Regions from separate parts of the Micromonospora sp. NBC_01405 genome, predicted to be linked through region 2. Evidence: predicted binding sites of a transcription regulator. Region 2 holds the regulator's gene; the other holds the start of a gene.
What was found. The regulator HrcA, encoded in region 2, represses chaperone genes, less so after heat shock. The targets are predictions, from matches to a motif close to GGTTNGCACNCTCNNNNNGAGNGTGCNAACC.
Positions count from the first base shown of each region.

Region 1: groL (chaperonin GroEL) is a predicted target of HrcA. The motif match lies at 3,900-3,930, and genes of this name have one in related genera.

Region 1 covers NZ_CP109532.1:3,381,700-3,389,060, forward strand. Annotated here, with positions in the region: gene OG559_RS14370 (GNAT family N-acetyltransferase) at 1-311, shown strand, start outside; gene paaN (phenylacetic acid degradation protein PaaN) at 432-2,105, shown strand; gene OG559_RS14380 (GNAT family N-acetyltransferase) at 2,209-2,802, opposite strand; gene OG559_RS14385 (cold-shock protein) at 3,027-3,230, shown strand; gene groL (chaperonin GroEL) at 4,123-5,745, shown strand; gene OG559_RS14395 (hypothetical protein) at 5,821-6,066, opposite strand; gene OG559_RS14400 (GNAT family N-acetyltransferase) at 6,218-7,156, opposite strand; gene OG559_RS14405 (S8 family serine peptidase) at 7,299-7,361, opposite strand, start outside.
Region 2 covers NZ_CP109532.1:4,244,213-4,251,573, forward strand. Annotated here, with positions in the region: gene hemW (radical SAM family heme chaperone HemW) at 1-694, shown strand, start outside; gene OG559_RS18510 (DUF4870 domain-containing protein) at 776-1,471, opposite strand; gene hrcA (heat-inducible transcriptional repressor HrcA) at 1,738-2,760, shown strand; gene dnaJ (molecular chaperone DnaJ) at 2,835-3,977, shown strand; gene OG559_RS18525 (16S rRNA (uracil(1498)-N(3))-methyltransferase) at 4,035-4,769, shown strand; gene OG559_RS18530 (SDR family NAD(P)-dependent oxidoreductase) at 4,891-5,652, opposite strand; gene OG559_RS18535 (histidine triad nucleotide-binding protein) at 5,698-6,048, shown strand; gene OG559_RS18540 (serine hydrolase domain-containing protein) at 6,089-7,361, shown strand, end outside.

The sequences.
Region 1 (7,361 bases), 860 kb from region 2:
GCCGCTGCTACCACCACGGGGCGGTGCACGTGGCGTCCGGCCGGCTGGTCGCCTGGACGCTGCTCGACGTCGGCCCCAGCGCATCGTGGCACGCGTTCCAGCAGATCACCATCGTCGACCCGGCACACCGGGGGCACCGGCTCGGGCTGGTGACGAAGGTGGAGAACCTGCGGTACGCCCTCGCCCAGGAGCCGGAGCTGCGTGCCGTGGACACGTTCAACGCGGCAGCCAACGGGCACATGATCGACATCAACGAGCGGCTCGGCTTCCGTCCCGTCGACGCCTGGACCGACTGGCAGCTCACCATCTGACCGGCCGCCGTGCGACCGCCCGGCTGTTCAGCGCCGCGCCGGCCCGGGCGGCGTCCCGGCACGCCGGCGGCGGTCGTCGGCCCCTACTGTCCGGTTCCCGGCTGGGGCATGATGGCGGGCATGACGGAGACCCCGCATCCCCTGCACGACAGGCACGCCGACACCCTCAACCGTGCGCTGACCGCGATCGCGGAGCGTGGGTACTGGTCCGCCTACCCGGAATCACCCAGCCCTCGGGTGTACGGCGAGACCGCCGCCGCCGACGGCAAGGCTGCCTTCGAGGCGTACCTGAACGGCGACTTCCCGCTCGACCAGCCGGGCGTCGGCGACCGGGTGGCCACCGAGGCGAGCCCGTTCGGGCTGGAGCTGAACGTCCGGTACCCACATGCCGGCGCCGACGAGCTGGTCGCCGCCGCCTCCGCCGCGCTGCCGGCCTGGCGCGACGCCGGCCCGCAGGCCCGGGCGGGGGTCTGCCTGGAGATCCTCGACAGGTTGCACAAGCACGTCTTCGAGCTGGCCAACGCTGTGCAGTTCACCAGCGGACAGGCGTTCGTGATGGCCTTCCAGGCCGGCGGGACGCACGCGCTGGACCGGGCGCTGGAGGCGATCGCCTACGCGTACGCGGAGATGACCCGGCTCCCGGGGACGGCCGGCTGGGAGAAGCCCGCAGGCAAGGGCGACCCGCTGCGGATGACCAAGACGTTCCACGTGGTGCCGCGCGGGGTGGCCCTCGTCATCGGCTGCAACACCTTTCCGACCTGGAACTCGTACCCGGGGCTGTTCGCCTCGCTGGTCACCGGCAACCCGGTGGTGGTCAAGCCGCACCCGCGCGCGGTGCTGCCGCTGGCCATCACCGTGCGCTACGCCCGGGAGGTGCTCGCCGAGGCCGGCTTCGACCCGAACCTGGTGCTGCTCGCCCCCGAGGCCCCCGGCGAGAAGCTCGCCTCGACGCTCGCCCTGCACCCGGCCGTGAAGATCGTCGACTTCACCGGCTCCACCGAGTACGGCGACTGGCTGGAGGCCAACGCCCGGCAGGCGGCGGTCTACACCGAGAAGGCCGGCCTGAACACGGTGGTGATCGACTCCACCGACGACTTCGCCGGGATGTGCCGCAACCTGGGCTTCACGCTGACCCTCTACAGCGGCCAGATGTGCACCACCTCGCAGAACATCCTGATCCCGTCGGGTGGCATCGCCACCGACCAGGGGCACCGGAGCTTCGACGAGGTGGCCGCCGGGATCGCCTCGGCGGTCGGCAAGATCACCGCCGACCCGGCCCGGGGCGTCGAGCTGACCGGGGCGATCGTCAACGACGGGGTGCTGGAGCGCCTCGACGAGGTCACAAAGGTCGGCGAGGCCGTGCTGGAGTCGCGGGCCGTCGAGCACCCGTCATTCCCCGGCGCGGTGGTCCGCACCCCGACGATCGTGAAGCTGGCGGCCGGCGACACCGGGACGTACTCGCGGGAGTGGTTCGGGCCGATCTCGTTCGTCATCGCGACCGACTCCACCGCGCACGGCCTGGAGATCCTGCGCTCCACGGTGGGGGAGAAGGGCGCGCTGACCGCCGGCGTCTACTCCACCGACGAGTCGGTCCTGGACGCGGCCGAGGCGGCTGCGGTCGACACCGGGGTGCACCTGTCGTGCAACCTGACCGGCGGCGTCTTCGTGAACCAGTCGGCGGCGTTCTCCGACTTCCACGGCAGCGGCGCCAACCCGGCCGCCAACGCGGCCCTGACCGACGGCGCGTACGTGGCGAACCGGTTCCGCGTCGTGCAGAGCCGCCGCCCCGCCTGACGGGGCGGGGTGCCCAGGGGTCCGCTCGGCGCGCGGGCGTCGGGCCGGGCCGCTGGGCACCCCCACCCCTCGGCGCTGGGGCCCCACCCCTCGGTGCGGGCGCTCAGGCCGGGCGGCGCATCTGGAGCTCGCGCAGGGCGGGAATCACCGGGTGGGGGACCCGGACGCCCGTGTCCACGAAGCCCAGCCTCTGATACGCCCGGTAGGCGCGGTCGTTGCCGACCACCACCTCCAGCATCAGCTCCGGCCGGCCGCACTCGCGGGACCAGCCGGCCACCGCGTCGATCAGCTCCGCGAGCAGGCCGGTGCCCCGCCGCTGCGGGGTGACGTAGACGGCGTACACCACGGTCAGGCCCGGCTCGTCCGGGGCGACCGTGCCGCCGGCGTGCCCCAGGAGCCGGCCGGCGGGGCCGCCGGGTCGGTCGGTGCCCGGGTCGGCGACGAACTGCGCGGTGTGCCGGCCGACGGCGACCGAGGCGATCCGGGCCGCGTAGTCGGCGTGCGGACGGGCGGCGGCGTCCGCCAGGGTCTCCAGGAAGGCCAGCGGGGCGTCGGCGAGCATCTCCAGGCGCAGCGCGCGCATCCGGGCCGCGTCCCACGGGGTCACCCGGTGGACGACGGTCGCCCGCGTGGCCGGGGCGAGCGTCCTGTCCGGCGCGGGGCGCCCGGCGGCCGACGGGCGGGGACCTGCTGTCATTCCGCATGCATACCGCAGTGACGCTCGCCTATGCGTCTCCGGGTCGAGGTCGGTCCGATATTGCCTGATTTGCGGTCGTGCGCCTGCGTGACGGCTCGTGTACCGTGCGATTTTGGTCACTGAATTCGGGGTCGTCGTCGACCCCGGAGCCGGTGGTCCGGGGCCGCCGGTTCGCGCCGGCGTCCCGCCGCTTTGGCAGGCCGCGCGACGTGAGGAAGTGCACCGTGGCACAGGGCACCGTGAAGTGGTTCAACGCCGAAAAGGGCTACGGCTTCATCGCCGTCGACGGGGGGCAGGACGTCTTCGTCCACTTCTCCGCGATCGAGATGGACGGCTACAAGGCGCTGGACGACGGACAGCGGGTGGAGTTCGAGATCGCCCAGGGGCAGAAGGGCCCACAGGCCGAGCGGGTCCGCGTCGTCGCCTGACCCCCCGACCAGGTCCGGGGCCCACGGCTGGGCGCGCCCGGGCCGACCCGCCCGGCGACCGCGACGACGGGCCACCCCAGCCGAACGGGTCAGCCGCATGCCGTGGCCGGGTGCGTCAGCTGGATGCCGTGGCCGGATGGGGTGGCCCCGGGACGGCGACGCGGGGCTGAGTCTCGACGCGGGGCTGACTCTCCGGTGCCCCGGCGTGCTGCGCCGCCCCGGCGGGCTGCCCACCCGGCCGCCGCCCAGTCGAGCCCCGCCGACGCCTTGGCCGACGCCGCCTGCTGTTGGCGGCCCGCCCCGTACCCCGGGCGTACCCGGCCCGCCGCCCATACCCCGGGTGTACCCGGCCCGCCGTCGGTACCCCATGAGCCGGTACCCCATGGCGCCCCGGTACCCCACGGTGCCCGGTACGCCCGCCGGCCCGTAGCCCCGATGGTTGCCTCGGCTTCGCCTGCCTGCCGGCTTGTTGGTCCGTGACGGTTGCGGAGCCGGTTCGGCTCGGTCGTCACGGACCTGGGTGGCGGGCGTGTGGCGGCCCGGTGACCGCCGTCGGTAGGCGGGTGAACTTGGCCGAGTCGGCGGCCGGACAGCGCTGGTCAGGGCTCGCAAACCGGGTCCGGACCCGGCATCGTGCTTGCACTCGGCAAGGCAGAGTGCTAAACAGGTCATTGGCACTCGCATACCGTGAGTGCCAATGGTCGGGACGGTGGGGCCACGGGCCCCCGGCGGACAACTGCCGGGTGCGCATGGCCGGTCGTCGCGGGCTATCCGGCCCGGCCGAGGAGACGTCGTCGTCGCCAGGTGGCGACGTCCCAAGGTGCGTACACCAGGCGGCCCATCCGGGACACACACTCGGGTGGCCCGTGAGTGTCCAGGAGGACAACGCCGTATGGCCAAGATGATCGCGTTCGACGAAGAGGCTCGCCGTGGCCTCGAGCGGGGCATGAACCAGCTCGCCGACGCCGTGAAGGTGACCCTCGGCCCCAAGGGCCGCAACGTGGTGCTCGAGAAGAAGTGGGGTGCCCCCACCATCACCAACGATGGTGTGAGCATCGCCAAGGAGATCGAGCTCGAGGACCCGTACGAGAAGATCGGCGCTGAGCTGGTCAAGGAGGTCGCGAAGAAGACCGACGACGTTGCCGGTGACGGCACGACGACGGCGACCGTCCTGGCCCAGGCCCTGGTCCGTGAGGGCCTGCGCAACGTGGCCGCCGGCGCCAACCCGATGGCCCTGAAGCGGGGCATCGAGGCCGCCGTGGCCAGCGTCTCGGAGGAGCTGTCCAAGCTCGCCAAGGACGTCGAGACCAAGGAGCAGATCGCCTCCACCGCCTCCATCTCCGCCGGTGACAGCACCGTCGGTGAGATCATCGCCGAGGCGATGGACAAGGTTGGCAAGGAAGGCGTCATCACCGTCGAGGAGAGCAACACCTTCGGCCTGGAGCTTGAGCTCACCGAGGGCATGCGCTTCGACAAGGGCTACATCTCCGCGTACTTCATGACCGACCCGGAGCGTATGGAGGCCGTCTTCGACGACCCGTACCTCCTCATCGTCAACAGCAAGATCGCCTCGGTGAAGGACCTGCTCCCGATCCTGGAGAAGGTCATGCAGTCGGGCAAGTCGCTGCTGATCATCGCCGAGGACATCGAGGGCGAGGCCCTGGCCACCCTCGTGGTCAACAAGGTCCGTGGCACCTTCAAGTCGGTCGCCGTCAAGGCGCCGGGCTTCGGTGACCGCCGCAAGGCCATGCTGGCTGACATCGCCATCCTCACCGGTGGCCAGGTCATCAGCGAGGAGGTCGGCCTCAAGCTGGACGCCGTCGGCCTCGACATGCTGGGCCGCGCCCGCAAGGTCGTGGTGACCAAGGACGAGACCACCATCGTCGACGGTGCCGGCGACGCCGACCAGATCCAGGGTCGGGTCAACCAGATCCGGGCCGAGATCGACAAGAGCGACTCCGACTACGACCGCGAGAAGCTGCAGGAGCGCCTGGCCAAGCTGGCCGGCGGCGTTGCGGTGATCAAGGTCGGCGCGGCCACCGAGGTCGAGCTCAAGGAGCGCAAGCACCGCATCGAGGACGCCGTTCGCAACGCGAAGGCGGCCGTCGAGGAGGGCATCGTCCCGGGTGGTGGCGTCGCGCTGGTGCAGGCCGGCAAGACCGCCTTCGAGAAGCTGGACCTGACCGGCGACGAGGCGACCGGCGCGCAGATCGTCAAGATCGCGCTGGACGCCCCGCTGCGGCAGATCGCCGTCAACGCCGGCCTTGAGGGTGGCGTGGTCGTCGAGCGCGTCCGCAACCTCGACCCGGGCCACGGCCTCAACGCCGCCAGCGGCGAGTACGTGGACCTGCTGGCCGCGGGCATCATCGACCCGGCCAAGGTCACCCGGTCGGCGCTGCAGAACGCCGCCTCCATCGCGGCGCTCTTCCTCACCACCGAGGCCGTCGTCGCGGACAAGCCGGAGAAGGCCTCGGCTGCCCCGGCTGGCCCGGGTGGCGGGGACATGGACTTCTGAGTCCAGCTCCACCGAACGCCGAAGGGGCGGGCCGCTGACACGGCCCGCCCCTTTCGTCGTCTGCCGGCCCGCCGGTCACGTCGGCAGGGGTCGCTGGTTGCGTCGCTTCCGGGCCCGGTCGTACGGCGGGTGGATGCGGATCGGCTCGTCCACCAGGACCACCGGCTCCTCGGCCGGGGGCGCGTCGTCCTCCGTCATCTCCGCGAGCTGCTCGGCGTCGCCGTAGTCCAGCCGGTCGAACGGCAGCTGCCCCGGGATCTCCTCGACCGGCACCCAGGTGGCCGGCTGCGCGTCGTCGGTCTGCTCGTCGTCCGTGGCCATGACCGCCTCCTCTACCCAGACGGTAGGGGCCGTCGATGGCCGACGCGGCCGAACGGCGCTATACGGGCCCATGCCCGTTTCGCCGCCCGGCCTGCCATGCACCCGGCGGCCCGGCCTGCCACGCAGCACTCGGCGGCCCGGGCGTCCCCGCTCATCCGGTGGCCGGCAGCGCCTTGCGGTACAGGAAGAAGACCCGCTCGATCCGGGCCCCCGCGCTGCCCGAGTAGAAGGGCACCGGGCCCACCCAGCCGATCTGGGCGGATTCCACCCCCTCGGCCCGCTGGTCGCGCAGGCACCGGCGCAGCAGCACCCCGCCGATCCCCGTGCCCTCCGCCTCCGGGGCGGTGCCCATGGGGCCGAACCAGCTCGGCCGGGACGAGCCCCAGGCGGCGAAGCCGAGAACCGTGCCGGCCCGTTCCGCCAGGTGTGCCCCGGCGCCGGGGCGTCCCAGCGAACCGGCCAGCTCGCTGTCCCACGCGCCGCCGAAGGTGGACCGGGCGAACGCGGCCAGCGCCGGCAGGTCCGCCGGCTCGGCGCGCCGCACCGTGACGCCCCGCTCGGCCAGCCGCCGCTCCGCCGGCTCCGTCGTCCGCAGCGCGGGCGATTCGTCGTACGACAGGTCGGCCGTCATGTTCCACGCCGTGCGGTCCTGGGCGTAGCCCAGCGCCAGCGCGGCGCAGACCGCCGGGGTGTACCGCACGTCGATCCCCGGCCAGGCGTAGTACGGCGGGTTGCCGGCCAGCAGCACCTCGGTCGCGCCCCGCCCGGCGAGGTCGCGCTCGGCCCGGTCCAGCAGGGCCCGCCCGACGCCCCGACGCCGTCGCTCGGGGGCCACCGCCACCAGGTCGACGTGCCCGACCGGGGGCTCCCCGCCGGAGAGTGAGGCGATCAGCGCGCCGACCAGCTCCGTCCCGTGGTACGCGCCCAGCCCCAGCACCGTCCGGTCCGCCCCGGCGCGGGTGTGCAGGGTGTCCACCACGGCCGCCGCCTCGGCCGCGTCCTCCGGCAGGTCCAGCGCGCGCCGGCACAGGTCCACCACGGCGGGCAGTGCGCCCGGGGTCAGCTCGGCCAGGGTGGTCTCCGCGTCCATGGTCGCCGACCCTAGATCACCGACCGCCCCGCCGCACCTGCCGACCGCCCCGCCGCCCCGGGGGCGGGTGGCGGCGGGGGTGAGAGGCCCGCGCCGTGGGCATCGACGAGGGGCCCGGGTCATCCGCCGCGGGCGGCGCGGGTCATCCCACTCGGGCGGCGCGGACGGCCGCGTACGCGTCGACGAGGCCGGCGCCGGTGATGTT
Region 2 (7,361 bases):
CGCGGCGGAGGCCCGCGACGCCGGGTTCGACCACGTCAACCTGGACCTGATCTACGGCACCCCGGGGGAGAGCGCCGAGGACTTCGCGGCGTCCCTCGACCAGGTGGTCGCCGCCGGGGTGGACCACGTCAGCGCGTACGCCCTGATCGTGGAGGACGGCACCCGGCTGGCCGCGCGGATGCGGCGCGGCGAGCTGCCGTACCCCTCCGACGACGTGGCGGCGGACCGCTACCTGGCCGCGGAGGCCGCCCTCGGCGCGGCCGGCTTCTCCTGGTACGAGGTGTCCAACTGGGCCCGCACGCCGGCCGGGCGGTGCCGGCACAACCTGCTCTACTGGACCGGCGCGGACTGGTGGGGCCTGGGGCCGGGGGCGCACAGCCACGTCGGCGGGGTGCGCTGGTGGAACGTCAAGCACCCGAGCGCGTACGCGAAGCGCCTCGCGGCGGGGGAGTCCCCCGGCCTGGCCCGGGAGGTGCTCACACCCGGCGAGGCGCACATGGAGGACGTGATGCTGCGCCTGCGGCTCGACTCCGGCCTGCCGCTGGACGTGCTGGACGCACCCGGCCGGGGCGGCGCGGCGCGGGCCGTGGCCGGCGGGCTGCTCGACCCGGCCGGGTACGCGGCCGGCCGGGCCGTGCTCACCCTGCGTGGCCGGCTGTTGGCCGACGCGGTCGTGCGCGACCTGCTGCCCTGATCGGACGCCTCGGCCCGCGCCCCCGTCCGCCGGGCCGGCTGCCCGGCATGGGCCGGCCCGGCGAGGGCCGGCCGATGCGGGTCACTTCACGATGTTGTAGGTCATCGGGTAGCGGTAGAGCGTGCCCTCGTTGGCCTTGATGCCGCCGATGATGCCGAAGATGATCGGCACCAGGGCGACCAGCATCGGGATGAAGAACAGCACCCCGCAGGTGACCACGGCGAGCACGAAGCTGACCAGGAGGGCGGCCACCCAGGTGAGCTGGAAGTTCAGCGCCGCGACGGCGTGCGCGCGCACGGTCGGCGACTGCGGGCCCTTGACCATGAGCGCGATCAGCGGGGCGACCCAGCCGAGCAGGCTGCCGCCGACCACCACGCCGAGCGGACCGCCGAAGTGCGCGATCAGCGCCCAGGTCTTGTCGTCGTTGGTCGGGTAGCCGCCGGTCGGGCCCGGGTACGCCCCGCCGGTCGGATATCCGCCACCCGGGGGGTATGCGCCACCCGGGGGGTATGCGCCGCCCGGGGGGTAGCCGCCCGGGTTGAAGCCACCCGGTGGGGGCTGGCTGCCGGGCGGCGGGTAGCCGCCCGACGGCGACTGGTCGCCGGTGGGTGGTGGATAGCCACCGGGCGGGGGATAGCCGCCCACCCCGGGAGCCCCGGAAAGTGGTGCGGTGGGCGGCTCGTCCGCCGACGAGCCGTACGGTGCCGACGGCGGGTTGGCCTCGGGCGGGTAGCCGCCCGGGTCGCCTGATCCGGGAGGGCGAGGTGGTTCAGTCATGCACGTCACGGTAGGGGCTGCCGACAAGTGGACACCAGAGCGACACTGGTCGGGACGAGGGGCTGATCGGCAGCGGGGCCGGCGTCCCGCCCCGTCGCCGGGTGCCGTGGCCGGGCCGACTGTCCGTCTGTGATCTTACCGACGGCGGGGCAGCCGACGTAGACTGGCACTCATTACAGTCGAGTGCCAGGCTTCGCCAGCAGGCGGGCAGGCCCGGGGCGTCGCCGCGACGACGGGGCACCGACGTGCGACAGGAGGTAAGGGGAGTGGGTCTCGACGACCGCAAGCTCGCCGTGCTCCGCGCCATCGTCGAGGACTACGTCGCCACTCAGGAGCCGGTCGGCAGCAAGGCCCTGGTCGAGCGCCACCAGCTCGGCGTCTCCCCGGCGACCGTCCGCAACGACATGGCGGTGCTGGAGGAGGAGGGGTACATCCGGCAGCCGCACACCAGCGCCGGGCGGGTTCCCACCGACCGGGGCTACCGGCTCTTCGTCGACCGGCTCTCCCGGGTCAAGCCGCTCAGCCCGGCCGAGCGCCGGGCCATCGAGCGCTTCCTGGTCGGCGCGGTCGACCTGGACGACGTGGTGCACCGCACGGTCCGGCTGCTGGCCCAGCTCACCCGGCAGGTAGCCGTGGTGCAGTACCCGTCGCTCGCCCGGTCCTCGGTGCGGCACCTGGAGCTGGTGCCGATCTCCACCACCCGGCTGATGCTGGTGATGATCGCCGACACGGGGCGGGTCGAGCAGCGGCTGGTCGAGCTGCCCGCGCCGGTCCCCGCCGACGTCGTCACCGACCTGCGCCGGCTGGTCAACGAGAAGCTGGTCGGCAGCCGGCTGTCGGAGACCCCGCCACTGGTGCAGGCCCTGGTCGAGGAGTCGGCGGCGCACCTGCGTCCGGCCATGACCACGCTGTCCACGGTGCTGCTGGAGACGCTGGTCGAGCGGCACGAGGAACGCATCGCGCTCGCCGGCACCGCCAACCTCACCCGGGGCGGCCTGCTGGACTTCCAGGGTTCGCTGCGGCCGATCCTGGAGGCCCTGGAGGAGGAGGTGGTGATGCTCAAACTCATCGGCGAGGCCGAGTCGACCACCACCCGGGTGCTGATCGGCGACGAGAACGAGATCGACAACCTGCGCGCCGCCTCGGTGGTGAGCACCGGGTACGGGCCGGGGGCGGCCGCGCTCGGCGGCCTGGGCGTGCTCGGCCCCACCCGGATGGACTACCCCGGCACCATCGCCACGGTGCGGGCCGTGGCACGCTACGTGGGCGAGCTGCTGGCCCAGAACTGACCAGTCAGGGCCGACGGCCGGCTCCGGCCGCCGACCGGCGCAACGCGAGACGAACATGAGGACACGGGAACGCAGTGGCCAGGGACTACTACGGCATCCTCGGCGTAGGCCGGGAAGCCTCCGACGACGAGATCAAGCGCGCCTACCGCAAGCTGGCGCGGCAGTTCCACCCGGACGTGAATCCGGACCCGGAGGCACAGGAGAAGTTCAAGGACATCAACGCCGCGTACGAGGTCCTCTCGGACGACCGGAAACGGCAGATCGTCGACCTGGGCGGTGACCCGCTGGCCCCGGGCGGCGGGGGAGCGGGTCCGGGCGGCCCCGGCGGGGCCGGCCCGTTCGTCGGCTTCCAGGACATCATGGACGCCTTCTTCGGCGGCGCGGCCGGCGGCGCGCGCGGGCCCCGCCCGCGTACCCGGCCGGGGGCCGACGCGATCCTGCGGCTGGAGCTGGACCTGCACGAGACGGCGTTCGGCGTCGAGGCGCCGATCACCGTCGACACCGCCGTGCTCTGCACCACCTGCTCCGGCGCGGGCACCGCCGCCGGCACCCACCTGGCCACCTGTGAGGCGTGCGGCGGCCGGGGCGAGGTCCAGTCGGTGCAGCGCACGTTCCTCGGCCAGGTGGTCTCCGCCCGGCCGTGCACGGTCTGCCAGGGGTACGGCACCACGATCCCGCACCCCTGCCCGACCTGCGCCGGCGACGGGCGGGTGCGCACCCGCCGCTCGCTGACCGTGAAGATCCCGGCCGGGGTCGAGGACGGCATGCGGATCCGGCTGGCCCAGCAGGGCGAGGTCGGCCCGGGCGGCGGCACCGCCGGCGACCTGTACGTGGAGATCCACGAACGCACGCACGACGTCTACTCCCGCAAGGGCGACGACCTGCACTGCCGGGTGACCGTCCCGATGACCGCCGCCGCGCTCGGCACCCGGCTGACCATCAAGACGCTGGACAGCGAGGAGACGGTCGACGTCAAGGCCGGCACCCAGCCGGGCAGCACCCTGCGGCTGCGCGCCCGGGGCGTGCCGCACCTGCGCGGCACCGGCCGTGGCGACCTCTACGTCCACCTCGACGTGCGGACCCCGACCAAGCTCGACGCCGACCAGGAGAAGATGCTCCGCGACTTCGCCAAGACCCGGGGCGAGGAGGTCGCCGAGCTGTCCAAGCAGGGTGGCTTCTTCTCCCGGATGCGCGACGCGTTCAACGGGCACCCCTGACCCCGGTCCTCCAGCCTCGCCGCCCCGGTTCCTGCCGGGGCGGCTAACCTGATCGTCGTGTCCGCGCCGCTGTTCCTGGTCGAGTCGCTGCCCACCGCTGCCCAGCTCACCCTGGACGGCCCCGAGGGGCATCACGCCGCCACCGTGCAGCGGCTGCGGGTGGGCGAGGAACTGCTGCTCGCCGACGGCCGGGGCGGCACCGCGTCCGCCGTGGTCACCGCCGTCGGCCGGGGCAGCCTGGAGCTCGACGTCACCTCCCGGGGGTACGTCGACGCGTCCGTGCCCCGGCTCGTGGTGGTGCAGGGCATCGCCAAGGGCGACCGGGGCGAACTGGCCGTGCAGGCGATGACCGAGGTCGGGGTGGACGAGATCGTCCCGTGGGGGGCATCACGCTCGGTGGTGCAGTGGCGCGGCGACCGGGGCGTACGGGCGCGGGAGAAGTGGGCGGCCACCGCCCGGGAGGCGGCGAAGCAGGCCCGCCGGGCGTGGCTGCCGGTGCTGGCCGGGTCCCCCGACGAGTCCACCGCCGCCGTGGCCCGGCGGATCGCCGGGTCCACCGCCGCGTTCGTCCTGCACGAGGAGGCCGACGACCGGCTGACCACCGTGGAGCTGCCCGACGCGGGCGAGATCGTGCTGGTCGTCGGCCCGGAGGGCGGCATCGCCGAGCCCGAGCTGGCCACCTTCGCCGCCGCCGGCGCCCGCCCGGTCCGCCTGGGCCCGTCGGTCCTGCGCACCTCCACGGCCGGCGTGGCCGCCCTCTCGGTCCTCTCCACCCGCCTCCCCCGCTGGTAACCCCACCCCCTCCCCCCGGGGCGTTAGCCCGCACTTTCACGGAATGAGTGGCTATCCCACGTGGGATAGCCACTCATTCCGTGAAAGTGCGCGAGCTGGTGACGGGGGAAGGGGAGGGGGGTCAGGTGCGGAGGTAGCTGGCGCCGTTCAGGTCGATGATGGTGCCGGAGGTCCACTCCGCCTCGGGGGCGGCCAGCCAGTGGATGGTGGCGGCGATCTCGTCGGGGCGGGCCACCCGGTTGAACGGGCTCTGGGCGCGGATCGCCGCGCCCCGCTCGCCGGCCAGGTGCTCCGTGGTCATGTCCGTCTCCACGAAGCCAGGGGCCACCGTGGCCACCGCGATGCCGTACGGGGCGAGGGCCACCGCGAGGGACTGGCCGAGCGCGTTCAGCCCCGCCTTGCTCGCCCCGTACGCCGGCTGGTCCGGCTCGCCCCGGAACGCGCCCCGGGAGGAGACGTTGACGATCCGCCCGCCCCGCTCGCGCATGTGCTGGGCGGCGCACCAGGTCACGTTGGCCGCCCCGGTCAGATTGGTCTCCAGCACCTGCCGCCAGCGCCGCTGCCAGTCGGCGTAGGACGTGCCGAAGACCGGGTGCGGGGCGTCCCGCTCGCCGTACACCCCGGCGTTGTTGACCAGCACGTCCAGGCCGCCGAGGCGGGCCGCCGCGTCGTCGACCATCGCCCGTACCGCGTCGGGGTCGGTCAGGTCCGCGCGGACCACGACGTGGCCGTCACCCGGCAGTTCGGCGCGCAGCCGCTCGGCCAGCTCCGCCGAGTCCCGGTGGTGGATCGCCACCCGGTCCCCGCCCGCCGCGAACCTCGCCGCCACCGCGCGCCCGATGCCGCGCGAGGACCCCGTCACCAGTACCGCCCGTGAAGTCACGCCGCCATCATGCCTGAGCAGGCCGGCACGCCTTACCATGCCCCGATGGGATCCGACTGCTTGTTCTGCCGAATCGTCGCCGGGGAGATCCCGGCCACCATCGTCCGGGAGACCGACACCACCCTGGCGTTCCGGGACATCTCCCCGAAGGCCCCGGTGCACGTGCTGGTAATCCCCAAGGAGCACTACGCCGACGTGGCCACCCTGGGCCAGGGCGACCCGGCGCTGGCCGGGGAGCTGCTGGCCGCGGCGGCCGTCGTGGCCGAGGACGAGGGGCTGCTCGGCGACGGCTACCGGCTGATGTTCAACACCGGGGCGTACGGGGGCCAGGAGGTCTTCCACGTCCACGCGCACGTGCTCGGCGGCGCGCCGCTCGGCCCGATGATCTGCCGGTAGGCGGGCGGTGGTGAGCGAGATCGACGGCCGCCTGGAGCGGATGGTGCGGCGGGTCCAGGCCGACGGGCGGGTGCCGGCCGTGTCGGCCGCCCTGCACCGGGCCGACCGGCCGGCGTGGACGTGCGCGGTCGGCGGCACCGGCAACGACGGCGTCCTCGGCCCGCAGACGCTGTTCCGGATCGGCTCGGTCACCAAGACCTTCACCGCCGTGCTGGTCCTCCAGTGCCGCGACGCGGGCCTGCTCGACCTGGACGACCCGGTCAGCCGGCACCTCGACGTCCCGGCACACGGCGAGCTGACCGTGCGCCGGCTGCTGTCGCACACCTCGGGCCTGCAACGGGAACCGCACGGCGACGTCTGGGACACCCTGGCCGCCCCCGACGTGGGCGCGCTGCTGGCCGACCTGGCCCGGGCCGAGCGGGTGTTGCCGCCGGCCCGCCGCTACCACTACTCCAACCTCGGCATGGCGCTGCTCGGCCAGCTCGTCGCGCGGCTGCGCGGCGGCACCTGGGCCGAGGTGCTCGGCGAGCGGGTGCTCGCCCCGCTCGGCCTGGCCGCCACCACCGACCGGCCGGGCCCGGCGGCGGCCACCGGGTTCCTGGTCGACGCGTACTCCGACGAGGCGCACCCGGAGCCGCCGACCGACTTCGGCGCGGTCGGCCCGGCCGCCCAGCTCTGGAGCACCGCCTCGGACATGGCCCGGTGGGCGGCGTTCCTGGCCGACCCGGCGGCGCTGGACCCGGCCGGCGCGGTGCTCGCCCCGGCCACCCTGGACGAGATGCGCTGGCCGCTGACCGTCACCGACGAGACGTCCTGGGGCGCGGGCTTCGGGCTGGGGCTCATCCTCGTGCCGCAGGGCGAGCGGGTGGTGCACGTCGGGCACGACGGGGCGATGCCCGGCTTCCTGGCCGCCGTCTACGGCCGGCGCGGCGGCGACGGCACCGCCGGGGCGATGGGCGCGGCGGTGCTCGGCTCGTCCGGGACCGGGGTGCAGGTGATGGACCTGCCGCACCGGCTGCTCGCGGCGTCCGCCGAGCACGACCCTGCCGACGTCGAGCCGTGGCTGCCGGGGGAGCCCGCCCCGGCGCACCTGCGCGGGATGCTGGGCCGCTGGTGGGGCGAGGGCTTCGAGTACGTCTTCGGCTGGCACGACGGGGCCCTGCGGGCCCGGGGCGCGGACGACCCGGCGGGGAAGCCCCCGGCGGTCTTCGCCCCGGTGCCGGAGCGGCCGGACGTGTTCCGCACCGTGTCCGGGCGGGAGGTCGGCGAGCTGCTCCGACTGACCCGGGACGCGGACGGGACGGTGGTCCGGC